One region of the Rossellomorea sp. FM04394 genome, then DNA from elsewhere that is predicted to be linked to it. Evidence: riboswitches for the same ligand, from Rfam matches in the RefSeq annotation. Region 1 holds a riboswitch; each other region holds the start of a gene.
The links. A riboswitch is a leader RNA that binds a small molecule or an ion and turns the genes downstream of it on or off. The one in region 1 is predicted to bind S-adenosylmethionine.

Region 1 (4,375 bases):
CGTTTGTGGTTAAAAGTCCTACACGTACATACCCTTCACCGAATTCTCCAAAGCCTACCCCCGGAGCAACAGCGACTTTGATTTTTTCAAGTAAATAGTTTGAGAACTCTACAGATGTAAATCCTTCAGGTACCTTTAACCAGGCGAAGAAGGAACCTTGTGGAGCCTTTACATCCCACCCTATTCCCTGAAGCCCGGAGATTAATAGTTTTCTTCTTTCTTCATATGTTGAAACCAATGCATTCACGCATTCCTGCGAGCTTAAGAGGGCTGTGGTAGCCGCTTCTTGAATGGCACCGAACAAGCTCACATAAAGGTGATCTTGAAGGACGTTGATCGCTTCTATGACACTTTTATTCCCAACTGCAAACCCGACTCTCCAGCCAGCCATATTATATGTTTTCGATAGAGTATAGATTTCAATACCGACATCCTTAGCTCCTTCTGTTTCCAAGAAGCTAATAGGTTTCTGTCCATCAAATCCAATCGCTCCATAGGCAAAGTCATGCACAACACAAATATCATGCTGATCGGCAAGTTCCACTGTTTCTTCAAAGAATGATTTTGTGGCGATCGCACCAGTTGGATTATTGGGGTAGTTAAGAAACATTAGCTTTGCATTATATAACTTTTCACCGGACAGTTCTTGATAATCAGGTAGAAATCCATTTTCCTCACGGAGAGGCATTTTAATCATGCGGGCTTCTGCTAATGCAACCCCGGATAAATAATCAGGATAACCGGGATCAGGCACTAATACACCATCACCAGGGTTCAATAAACATTGAGGAATTTCAACTAATCCTGCCTTTCCTCCAAACAGCACAGCTACCTCTGTTTCCGGATCCAAACCTACACTGTATTCACGGAGGTAGAAAGCGGCAATCGCCTCTTTAAATGACGATAACCCACGAAATGGGGGATATTTATGATTGGAAGGTGTAGCAGCTGCTTCTGTCAGTTTTTCCACAATATGAGGAGGAGTCGGCTGATCCGGATTTCCCTGCCCTAAATTAATGACATCATGTCCCTCTTTCACAACAGCATTCACTTTCCCTGCAAGGGATGCGAAAAATTGTTCAGGTAATAAATCTAAACGTTTTGCCTTACTATAAGTCTTCATACACTCACCCACTACATTTTTTTGAAAATTTATTACTTTCAAATTCTAGTCACAAATGATATAACGGAAAATAAAGAATGTAAAGCAATAAATTCCAAAAGGCCACAATGAGGTGAAAGAAATGATTCAAAAGATAGGTATCGCACAAATGGATATTGTGTTCGGAAATCCTTTAGAAAACAAGAAAAGAGTCGAGAAATGGGTTAAAAAAGCAAGTGAAGACGGCTGTGATACAGTTGTACTGCCTGAGCTTTGGACGACTGGATATGATCTTACAAGAATGGATGACATCGCTGATAACGGAGCAAATGATTCATCTTCTTTCCTGACCGCCCTGTCCAAAAGAAATTCCATTCAGATTGTAGGTGGTTCTGTAGCAAACAAAACACAGAATGGTGTAAGCAATACACTTTTAGTAGTTGATTCCAATGGCCGGTTGGTGAAACAGTATTCAAAGCTTCACCTTTTCAAGCTAATGGATGAACATCATTATTTACTTCCCGGACAAGAGGATGGCATGTTTACCCTTCAAGAAACAGAAATGGCAGGATTGATTTGTTACGACATCCGCTTTCCGGAATGGTTCAGAAAACATGTACTAATGGGAGCCAAGGTCGTTTTTGTCGTAGCACAGTGGCCAGCAGCACGGATTGATCACTGGCAGACCCTCTTAAGGGCACGGGCGATTGAAAATCAGTGCTACGTCATCGCCTGCAACCGTGTAGGCAGTGACCCGAACAATGAATTTGGCGGTTGTTCCCTCATCATTGATCCATGGGGAGAGATTCTTTCAAAGGGATCTCAAACGGAAGAATTGGTTTCAGCTGAAATCGATTTACATGAAGTAGAAAGAGTCAGAAAGCAGATTCCGATATTCCAGGACCGAAGACCGGATTTTTATTAGAAAGGTTATTTTCCAAAAAAACGTTGACATGGAAAATACTTAAATGGTACCATTCAATTCAAATGAAACATTCTGAAAGTTTAATTAAATAGCGTACGCAACTCTTATCAAGAGCTGGCTGAGGGATTTGGCCCTATGAAGCCCAGCAACCGACCATAATACCGCATTAAAGCGGGGCGCAGTATGCGCCGGATTGACTAATCCAGTAAGGCACGGTGCTAATTCCAACAGAAAGATATTCTTTCTGAGAGATAAGAGGCGACGAAGATGATTCTTCAAGCCTCTTTCGAACATGGAAAGAGGCTTTTCTTATGCCACGGAAAAGCCTCCATAACACCGTCTTTAAATAAGGGGTGTACTAAAAGGAGGAATAAAAATGGCAATTACAAAACTTAATGCGTATCAACCACTTACTGAACAGTCAGCAATTGTGCTGGCCATTCGGTTAAGAATTTTTGAAGACGGAACTCTCTTGACGTGTAAAGAAATTGGAGACGGTAACCTAAACTTGGTATTTCATGTAGTGGAGAGTGAGACAGGTAAAGGAATCATCATAAAGCAAGCACTTCCTTATGCAAAGGTTGTAGGGGAAAGCTGGCCATTGACAATCGAACGGGCAAGAATCGAAGCGGGTGCTCTAAAGCTTCAACAATCATTTGTGGGAGATCTGGTTCCTGAAGTGTACTACTCAGACCCTGCACTTGCGATTACGGTAATGGAGGATTTAAGTGCACTGACGATTGCCCGAACAGGTCTTATCAAAGGGGAAAAGTATCCACAGCTCTCCCAAGACATTGGAACTTTTTTAGCCAATACACTGTATTACACATCCGATTATGCCCTTCATCCTTTCAAGAAAAAGGAATATGTGAAAGAATTTTCAAATCCAGAGCTGTGCAAAATCACTGAAGACCTTGTATTCACGGATCCTTTTTTCAACAGTGAAACCAATGAATTTGAGGAAGAATTATCTGAGGATGTTCAGCAGTTATGGGATGATTTCACTTTAAAACTTGAAGTGGCCAAATTGAAAAAGAGCTTTCTAACTGAAGGAGAAGCCTTGCTGCATGGAGACCTTCATACTGGAAGCATCTTTGTCGATCAGTATCAGACAAAAGTGATCGATCCCGAGTTCGCCTTTTATGGACCGATAGGCTTTGATATTGGGCAATTCATCGCAAACCTTATTTTCCAGGTGATTTCAAACCCTGAAGAGAAAGAAACGATTCTCTATCACATCCAGAAAACCTGGAACGTCTTCTCCACTACATTTTCCAACCATTGGAAAGTAAGTGGCGATGCCTACACGAAGGTAAATGGCTACCTTGAATATGTATTGGAGAAAAGCTTTCAAGACAGCATCGGTTTTGCAGGCTGTGAATGTATCAGAAGAACAATAGGTCTTGCTCATGTTGAAGACTTGGAAATCATCGCTGATAAAGAACAAAGAATACAGGCCAAACGTGCTTGCTTAGCCCTAGGGAAAGAACTGATCGTGAAACGTAAACAGATTTATTCCATCGAGGAACTCATATCCTTAATACAGTCTCATTCCTAATGAATAAAGGAGATTATCATGACACAAACACTTACAATTCCAACTTCACTGGAGTGGCATGAAGATTATTTACTGATTCTAAATCAACAAAAATTGCCTAACACAGTGGAATACATCAAACTGACGAACATTGAAGAATATTACGATGCAATTATTACGCTAAAAGTGAGAGGTGCTCCCGCCATTGGCATTACAGCTGCTTACGGATTAGCCCATGCAGCCCGTCAATATGAAACGAATGACTTAGCAGAATTTATGGACCTCTTTCAACGAGACAAGAAATATCTCGCCGGTTCACGTCCTACAGCGGTCAACTTGGTTTGGGCTTTAAATCGCTTAGAAAATGTACTAGAGCATATATCTTCGGTTAATGAAGCCAAAACCAATTTACTTCATGCTGCAGTCCAACTTCATGCAGAAGACGAGGCAGTATGTCGTTTAATAGGAGAATATGGATTAAGTGTATTGAAGGACAAACAAATCGTGATGACCATTTGTAACGCCGGTTCCATTGCAACGAGTAAGTATGGAACGGCATTAGCCCCATTTCATTTAGGAAGGGAAAAAGGAAAAGCGTTCCAGGTTTACGCATGTGAAACACGGCCCGTACTTCAAGGAGCACGACTGACTGCTTGGGAATTACAACAATCAGGAGTTGACGTCACCCTCATCACCGATAGCATGGCGGCTCATACCATGAAAGAAAGAGGGGTGGAAGCTGTCATCGTTGGTGCTGATCGCATCTCTGCCAACGGGGATACCGCAAATAAAATCGGAACGTCCATGCTCG
Region 2 (4,375 bases), 2.2 Mb from region 1:
AGAACCTGATCTGTGACATCCTGAGCGTTGACCCAAACCCTTTTTCCAAATACAAAATGATTCATCCCTACAAACTCAATTTGTACTTCATTTGCAGTACAATTCATCATCTCAGCCACACTGTTTTTCATATTGATAGGGATGTTACATACCCCGATGACTTTTTTGTGAGGGCTGTATTTAAGCAGGGCTTCTGTTACAATGCCTGCAGGGTTGGTGAAATTAATGAGCCATGCATGGGGACAAATCTGCTGGATGTCATGACAAATTTCCATCAGGACCGGAATGGTACGCAAGGCCTTGAATATACCGCCTGCTCCATTGGTTTCCTGACCGATGACGCCATGACTTAACGGAATACGTTCATCTTTTTCCCTGGCTAAGAGGCCGCCCACCCTGATTTGTGTTGTCACAAAGTCAGCGCCGATCAAGGCAGTGCGCCGGTTAAGAGTCCATTCCAATTCAATCGGCACACCTGCTTTTTGGATCATTCGACGAGCAAGCTGCCCGATGATTTCAAGCTTCTCCTTTCCTGCTTCGATATCTACAAGCGTGATGTTCGTGATAGGAAAAGATTCGTACCGATGGATGAATCCCTCGATAATTTCTGGTGTATAGCTTGATCCGCCTCCGATTATGACCACCTTTAATGACATTCTGTCGATCTCCCTTCATTTTGAAAGCGATTTCTGTTTTTTATAATGTATCATACAAATTTTCGCTCGTCTATATATTGTAATGACAAATATAAATTATATGACTGTTTTTTATTTAATTGTAATAACAAATTATTTTTATGATAAAATGAATAGGAATAGAGAATTGAACGTGGATGTGTTATAACAAATATAGGAAGAAAGTGGAAGGGAGAAACAAAATGAAAGAGACACAAGAAGCAAAGGCCCTGCATTCGCATGTAAAAGAAGAAATCATCCACATGATTAAAAATAAAGAATACGCACCGAATACTAAACTGCCGACAGAGGCGGAGTTTTGCGAAAAGTTCAACGTCAGCCGTACGACGATCCGGACGGCGCTCCAACAGCTGACACTTGAAGGATACGTGTATCGCGAGCAAGGAAGAGGAACCTTTGTCGCAGAACAGAAAGTCAGTCAGATCCTGTCATCGACGATCGACAATTACACAGAGCAACTGCGATTACAAGGTAAAAAACCTAAGATCAAGGTACTGAGCATGAATGTCATCCCGGCAGAATCAACAGTGGAAAAAGCGCTGGAGTTGAAGAACGGAGATCCCGTCAATCGGTTAGAGAGAATTCGTTATTCAGACGGGCTGCCCCTGCAATATGAGGTGGCCTATCTGCCCTGGTACAAGACGCCCGGGCTGGATAAAGACGAATGTGAAAGATCACTTTACAAGCTCCTGGAAACACAGTTTGAGATAAAAATTAAAAAGACCGTCGAAACGATTGAATTATTTTTAGCAGATGAACGAGTGGCAGAAAAGCTTGAGGTACCAGAGGGGACGCCTTGCTTTATGATTGAGACGACGGCTTATGTAGAGGATGGATCGGTGATCGAATTTTCCAAAGCGATTTTCAGGGGAGATAAAGCGAGCTTTCTTGTAGAAAGAACCTATTAGAGAAAAGGGGATGGGGGATTATGAGGAATGTGATCGTCAACGCAGATGATTTTGGTTTATGCCGGGGGGTGAACTACGGAATCGTTGATAGTCACCGGTTTGGAATCGTCAACTCAACAACGATGCTGGTCAATATGCCGGGGACTTTGCACGCGGTGGAATTAGCACGTCTTTATCCGGAATTACAGGTTGGGATCCATTTAACGCTGACATGCGGAAGACCGGTTTCAGGTGGAGTATCATCTCTGCTGGATGAGAGGGGCTATTTCCGTTACACCAGCAGGATTTTTGAAGAAAAAGAAATCAATGTGGATGAGGTTGAGATGGAGTGGGAGGCTCAGGTGGATAAATTTCTATCATTCGGCTTGCCCCTTTCCCATATTGACAGTCATCACCATGTTCATAGCTTTCGGCCTTTGATCCCTGTGGTGAAGAGGTTGTCGGAGCGCTTTGGGGTTCCGGTCCGGAATGTGCCCTGTGATGGATTTGATGGAATGAATGTGTTAACCGACCGTTTCTCGATGGACTTTTATGGTGACGGAGTGTCGGTTGAAGGATTAAAGAGGATATTGGACAGCAGTGAGGAAGGTGAGACGCTTGAGATTATGTGTCATCCGGCGTATGTTGATACATACTTGAAAGGGAATTCGTCTTATTGTGAGCAGAGGTTGAGGGAGTTGGATGTGTTGACGGGGATTAAGGAGTGGACGTTTTAATTTGGTTGATTGAGAGATTACAAGTTGGTGCGAGTTGTTATGACAAATGATCGGGGTGCTGCTCTAGAAGGCAGTGCCTTTTTCTATTGGTAATGGAGATTTGTCCGATTTAGGGGTGGAAGGGAAGGTTTTTGGATAGTATATATGGTTTTTGAGTCTTTGAGATGGTGTTAGGAAGGATTTGATCTGAATTTCATGTGAAATATATGGATTGTTAGGATGAGAGAAGGTTTATTATCGACTTTCGCTCTTTTATTATCGACTGTAAAAAAACGGATGACCCCCCAGATTAAACCCATATCCGCTCCCCCTAAAAAAATCCCTATCCCAGTGCATCAATATAAATAACGCTTACATAAGAACAACTGCAAAATTCCCTATTGACTTCCATTCACATACCCAGTATTATCCTCTATAAGATTAAAAAATTAGAAAATTACATACTTTCAATTATCCAGAGTGACCGAGGGATCAGGCCCTACGACGTCCGGCAACCTCCAGTATTGGAACGGTGCTAATTCCTGCAGAATGATTTCATTCTGAGAGATAAGTCGAGATAAACAGGCGATGCTTCTTTCAGTTGAAAGAGGCATTTTTTTATTGGATAAAAAAAGGGGTGTGCACATTGATCGAGATTCGAAATCTAGTTAAAACCTACAAAACAAAAAAGCAAACCGTGGTCGGTGTCGATAACGTTTCAGTAACAATTGAAAAGGGTGAAATCTTCGGGATCGTCGGATACAGCGGAGCGGGTAAGAGCTCACTCATTCGCTGCTTGAATCTACTTGAAACCCCGACATCGGGTGAAATCATCATTGATGGACAGGATTTTACGAAGCTCACCTCCAAACAACTAAGGTTAGCCCGCCAGAAAACGAGCATGATCTTTCAACATTTTCACCTGATCAAATCAAAAACGGTGTTTGACAATCTGGCTTTTGCCTTGAAAGCGGCACGTGTACCGAAAGGGAACATCAAACCCAGAGTCGTTGAGCTCCTGGAGATGGTCGGTCTATCGGACAAAGCGGACGCTTATCCGGCCCAGCTCAGCGGAGGACAAAAGCAAAGAGTCGGGATTGCAAGGGCCCTGGCGAACAACCCATCGGTTTTACTTTGCGACGAAGCGACATCGGCACTGGATCCGAATACGACCAAATCAATCTTGCAACTCTTAAAAAAGATTAATAAAGAACTAGGGTTGACGATCGTGCTCATCACCCACGAAATGGAAGTGGTGAAGGAAATCTGCGACCGGATGGCCGTGATGCAGGATGGGAAAATCGTGGAGGAAGGTCCGGTATACGACTTGTTTGCAGAACCTAAGCAGCCTTTAACGAAGCAATTCATCGAAACGATTCTTCAATTTGAACTCCCGCCACACCTTGTGGAATCAAGGAAAGGTAAGCTGATCAAAATCCAATTCAAAGGGTCGATCGCAGAGGAAAGCGTCGTTTCAGAAGTGTTCCAGAAATACAAAGTGAGAGGCAACATCCTTCACGGCAAGATCGAATATATCCAGGAAGTTCCCCTGGGGATATTCATCATGGAACTGATCGGGTCCCATGAAGAAATCGAAGCCGCGATCCGGTTCATCACGCTGAAGACGCAAAGCTTGGAGGTGCTTGAGAATGCTGCCTGATTCATTGACTGCGATTTTACCAGAATTGAATAAAGCTTTTTTTGAAACGGTGTATATGGTGGGGATTTCACTTGGAGTTGCGATTTTAGTGGGATTGCCCCTCGGGATCCTTCTTTTCGTAACAGACAAAGGCTTATTTTTGCAAAATAGTTTGATCAAAAAGGTCGTTGGGTTTGTCGTCAATATGGTGCGGTCGGTTCCGTTCATCATTTTATTGGTCGCACTATTACCATTAACCAAACTATTGACCGGTACCACGATTGGACCGACGGCAGCATCGGTATCACTCTCTGTTGCGGGAATTCCGTTTTTTGCGAGAATGGTAGAAACATCATTGCGTGAAATTGATAAAGGTGTCATTGAAGCTTCGGTTTCAGTGGGGGCAAGCCCTTGGATGATCATCAAGGACGTGCTGTT
Region 3 (4,375 bases), 1.8 Mb from region 1:
GTGATAAAAAAGGAGCCTTTTTGTGAAAACTGATCAAGGACGATATTTTCGGCTACAGAAAGTTCAGGGACAATGGCCGTGTCCACTTCCTGGTACACGCAGTGGATGCCATGCTCCTTCGCTTCTTTCGGAGATTGATAGTCTCTTTTTTCAGAGTGAAGGATGATGTCTCCGCTGTCTTGCAAATAGGCTCCCGATAAAATCTTCATCAGTGTACTTTTTCCTGCACCATTCGCCCCCAACAGGGCATGGACCTCCCCCTCTTTCACATCGAAGCTTGCAGTCTTAAGGGCTTTCACTCCTGAGAAGGTTTTATTGATATTAATCATTTCCAACAGTGGAGACGTCATCTCTTCTAACTCCTTTCTACTCTGTGAACGATCCTTCAAGCTTTTTCAATTCATCTGTATAGCCTTGCTCACTTGCTCCCCAGCCATCTACATGCTCGTGCAATTGATCTGTGGTGATCGTTTCTTCAGGCAATGCTTCTTTTTCAATAAAGACCGGCTCAAGCTTTACTTTCTCAGGCGTTTCTTCGCCATTTAGCTTTTGATATAAGAAACGGACCTGTACACGGCCGATATCTTTCGGGTCGACCGCTGCCGATGCCACCCACGGGCTTCCATCTTTTTGGATGATTTGGAGGTCCTCATCACTCATATCGATACCATATACTTTGATTTCATCTCTCCCTGCCGCTTCGATTGCCCGAACGGCGCCTTTTGCAAATTCATCCCAAGCAGCCCAGACAGCATCGATGTCACCTTTGTTCGGATACTGTTTCAATATGGCCTCCATTTGAGCCTGTGTATCCAGTGCTGTATTCTGGGTAGCCGCTCCAAATGCTGCCACTTCTTTAATATCAGGATTTTTTTCTAAAAATTCCTGATATGCCACCTGGCGTCTTTCCATCGGGGCAAAGCCTGCAACCCAAATCTTCACGATCTCACCTTTGCCGCCAAGTTCATCTGAAAGCTTCGTCAAGGTTTGTTCAGCCATTTGCTGATCGCCTTGCTCGAGGACCGTCACCCCTTCTGAAGCAACATCCGCATCAAATACGACAACGGGAATGTTTTGTTCCTTCGCCTTTTCCACCCCTGATTGCAGCGCTTCTTTCGTACCATGATCGATGAGGATCCCATCAAATTTTTGATTGATGGCCGCATCCAGGTTGGAAGACATTTTTGCCAGATCTCCTTCAGATGTAAACACTTGAACTTTACCGCCAAACTTCTCTACCTGCTCTTTGACACCTTCTATGTATTGAGCGGAAAATGTCCCTAAATTGATCTGCATAATAAGGGCGATCTTTTTATTGGCCAATGGATGATCGGACACTGCTTCCTCCTTTTCTCCACTATCCGCGTCAGCCTCCTGTGATACCTTTGGCTGACAAGCCACCAAACTGAAAATGAGTGCGAGTAATACGAGTAATGATGCCGTTTTTTTCATCTTTCTTTTCTCCTCCCGAGGTCATATGCCTCAATTTTTCAAATAAAAAAACCCCTTTTCCCAAGAGAAAAGAGGTTTATGTATAAATAAACGTACTCTTATCACTCAGGAAATTCTTCCTGCAGGTCTTAGCACCTTTCCGTGTGTACGGTAGGTTGCCGGGCGTCATCGGGCCAGTCCCTCTGCCAACTCTTTATAAGAGATTATGAAATTTTATTGTGTTCGATTTTGCTATAATCGCTATATTAACGATATGTGGGAATATTGTCAATATTCTTTTTAGGGAATTTTCTATAGAGGATTAAAGAGGGTAGAGCGAAATTTGTCACTATTTGTAGAACGGTCGATATCGTGAAAATTAGGTTGATAAATTGAAAATACGGTTGATAAATCCGATTAACGGTCGATAATTTTGGATTTCGGTTGATAAATCTCAATAACGGTCGATAAATCCCGATTCCCCTTAAAAATCGGCCACCCCAACCCTATATAACAAAAAAACCGCCCTCCCAAACCAGGGAGAGCAGTTCCAAATAAATCTTATTTCTCACCATACGCAAGTGACGCTTCCACGAAGTCTCTGAATAGAGGCTGCGGGCGTGTCGGGCGTGATGTGAATTCAGGGTGGAATTGAGATGCGACGAACCATGGGTGGTCGCTTAGCTCGATGATTTCCACTAGACGGCCATCCGGGCTTGTGCCTGAGAAGATGAAGCCGGCTTTTTCCATTTGCTCACGGTAGTGATTGTTGAATTCGAAGCGGTGGCGGTGACGCTCGTAAACCACTTCTCCATCGTAGGCTGCATAGGCTTTTGAACCTTTTGTCAGCTTACACGGATAGAGACCAAGACGCAGTGTCCCGCCTAGATCTTCGATATCCTTTTGTTCTGGTAAAAGGTCGATGACCGGGTATGGCGTTTCAGGATTCAGCTCAGCCGAGTGAGCTCCTTCAAGACCAAGAACATTACGTGCATATTCTACGGATGCAAGCTGCATACCAAGGCAGATTCCAAGGAAAGGAACCTTGTTTTCCCGGGCATATTGAGTCGCAGCGATTTTCCCTTCCACTCCACGGTCACCGAAACCGCCTGGTACAAGGATTCCATCTACGTCTGCAAGTTTTTCTGCTACGTTTGCGTTGTCGATGAGCTCAGAGTTCAACCATCTTACTTCGATGTCGCTATCGAAATGATAGCCGGCGTGACGAAGGGCTTCTACTACTGAGATATACGCGTCCTGTAATTCAACATATTTCCCTACCAAGGCGATTCTTGTTTTACGAGACAGGTTTTTCACGCGATCAACGAGTTCATTCCACTCTGTCATATCTGCTTCGTGGCAGTTCAGCTTCAAGTGCTGACATGTGATTTCATCAAGCTTTTGATCCTGTAGCGCAAGTGGCACAGAGTATAGTGTATCTGCATCCATTGCCTCGATTACAGCATTTTTATCAATATCACAGAATAACGCGATTTTGTCTTTCATGTCTTGAGTCATTGGCATTTCTGTACGCACGACGATGACATTTGGCTGGATACCAAGACTGCGAAGCTCTTTTACGCTATGCTGAGTCGGTTTTGTTTTCATTTCACCCGCTGCTTTAATGTAAGGTACAAGCGTACAGTGGATATACATCACATTGTCACGGCCTACGTCGCTCTTGATCTGGCGAATCGCTTCAAGGAATGGCAGGGATTCGATATCCCCGACCGTACCACCGATTTCCGTGATCACGACATCTGAATTGGTTTCGCGACCGGCACGGTAAACGCGCTCTTTGATTTCATTAGTAATGTGTGGGATAACTTGTACCGTTCCACCAAGATAATCACCGCGACGCTCTTTCTTCAGTACAGTTGAATAGATTTTCCCCGTCGTCACAGAGCTGTATTTCGTCAGGTTAATGTCAACGAAACGCTCATAGTGACCTAAGTCAAGATCCGTTTCCGCACCATCATCTGTTACGAATACTTCACCGTGCTGATATGGACTCATCGTTCCCGGATCCACGTTGATGTATGGATCAAACTTCTGGATCGTGACGCTCACTCCACGGTTTTTCAATAGTCTTCCAAGGGACGCTGCTGTGATCCCTTTCCCTAGTGACGACACTACGCCGCCTGTTACGAAAATATACTTAGTCATGTATATGTCCCCCTTCAAAGTAAGTTTGTTTCAAAAAAAGTAGAGGGTGTCTCTTATGTAGTCATGTCATGAATTTATCTTGTTCAAAGAAGGACAAGTCCATTCCCCAAAAATAAATTCATCTGCATAAACAGCTAAAAGACAGCCTCTCATTATCAATATACATAAAAATGTAAGGGGTCTTTAAAAGATAGATCCGCTACACAAAAAGGTTTAGGTTAAACCCCAGTATGTCAAAGCATTCTTTTTAAAAAATAAAAAACGCCCCGCTTACAATCATGTAAGGGGAGCGTGATATACGTTATTCGTCCCTTTTTAGGGAGCCCAAATAAAATACTACCTTCCTGTGAACAATAAGTCAAGCACTGAATAAGGATAGAATTTTCAATCATTTCGAGCATATAAAAAAGCGCCCCGAAGGCAAAAAACCTTTTGGGGAGCCATTCTGGTCGAAGAGATTATTTCTCTTCCTCATCTTCTTCAAGATCCTCTTCGTCTTCATCATCATCGACTTCATCAAATTCATCGATTTCGAGTTCTTCTTCGTCTTCATCGATATCCAGATCTTCGTCTGCATCGTCAACGACATCCACATCGTCGTCATCATCTGTCAGATCATCGTCATCGTCCGTGTCATCAAGATCATCGTAATCAAGGTCTTCATCGTCCAGATCATCAAAATCATCCAGATCCAGATCGTCATCGTCTTTTTTCTTCGCTTTTTTCTTCTTGCTGGATTTCATCGTTGGAACGGTTTCTTCCTCGATTTGATCAACCG

Region 2: another riboswitch for S-adenosylmethionine. It lies ahead of ACCB35_RS19805 (methionine ABC transporter ATP-binding protein); the one in region 1 lies ahead of mtnK (S-methyl-5-thioribose kinase).
Region 3: another riboswitch for S-adenosylmethionine. It lies ahead of ACCB35_RS21500 (sugar ABC transporter substrate-binding protein); the one in region 1 lies ahead of mtnK (S-methyl-5-thioribose kinase).

What each region holds. Positions count from the first base shown of each region.
Region 1 is NZ_CP168654.1:1,632,173-1,636,547, reverse strand. It holds gene ACCB35_RS08200 (pyridoxal phosphate-dependent aminotransferase) at 1-1,123, opposite strand, end outside; gene ACCB35_RS08195 (carbon-nitrogen family hydrolase) at 1,245-2,027, shown strand; SAM riboswitch class I at 2,129-2,285, shown strand; gene mtnK (S-methyl-5-thioribose kinase) at 2,404-3,585, shown strand; gene mtnA (S-methyl-5-thioribose-1-phosphate isomerase) at 3,604-4,375, shown strand, end outside.
Region 2 is NZ_CP168654.1:3,935,831-3,940,205, reverse strand. It holds gene ACCB35_RS19820 (6-phospho-beta-glucosidase) at 1-656, opposite strand, end outside; gene ACCB35_RS19815 (GntR family transcriptional regulator) at 878-1,603, shown strand; gene chbG (chitin disaccharide deacetylase) at 1,624-2,319, shown strand; SAM riboswitch class I at 2,767-2,872, shown strand; gene ACCB35_RS19805 (methionine ABC transporter ATP-binding protein) at 2,945-3,958, shown strand; gene ACCB35_RS19800 (methionine ABC transporter permease) at 3,948-4,375, shown strand, end outside.
Region 3 is NZ_CP168654.1:4,301,842-4,306,216, forward strand. It holds gene ACCB35_RS21495 (sugar ABC transporter ATP-binding protein) at 1-350, opposite strand, end outside; gene ACCB35_RS21500 (sugar ABC transporter substrate-binding protein) at 367-1,452, opposite strand; SAM riboswitch class I at 1,548-1,654, opposite strand; gene ACCB35_RS21505 (CTP synthase) at 1,993-3,597, opposite strand; gene rpoE (DNA-directed RNA polymerase subunit delta) at 4,056-4,375, opposite strand, start outside.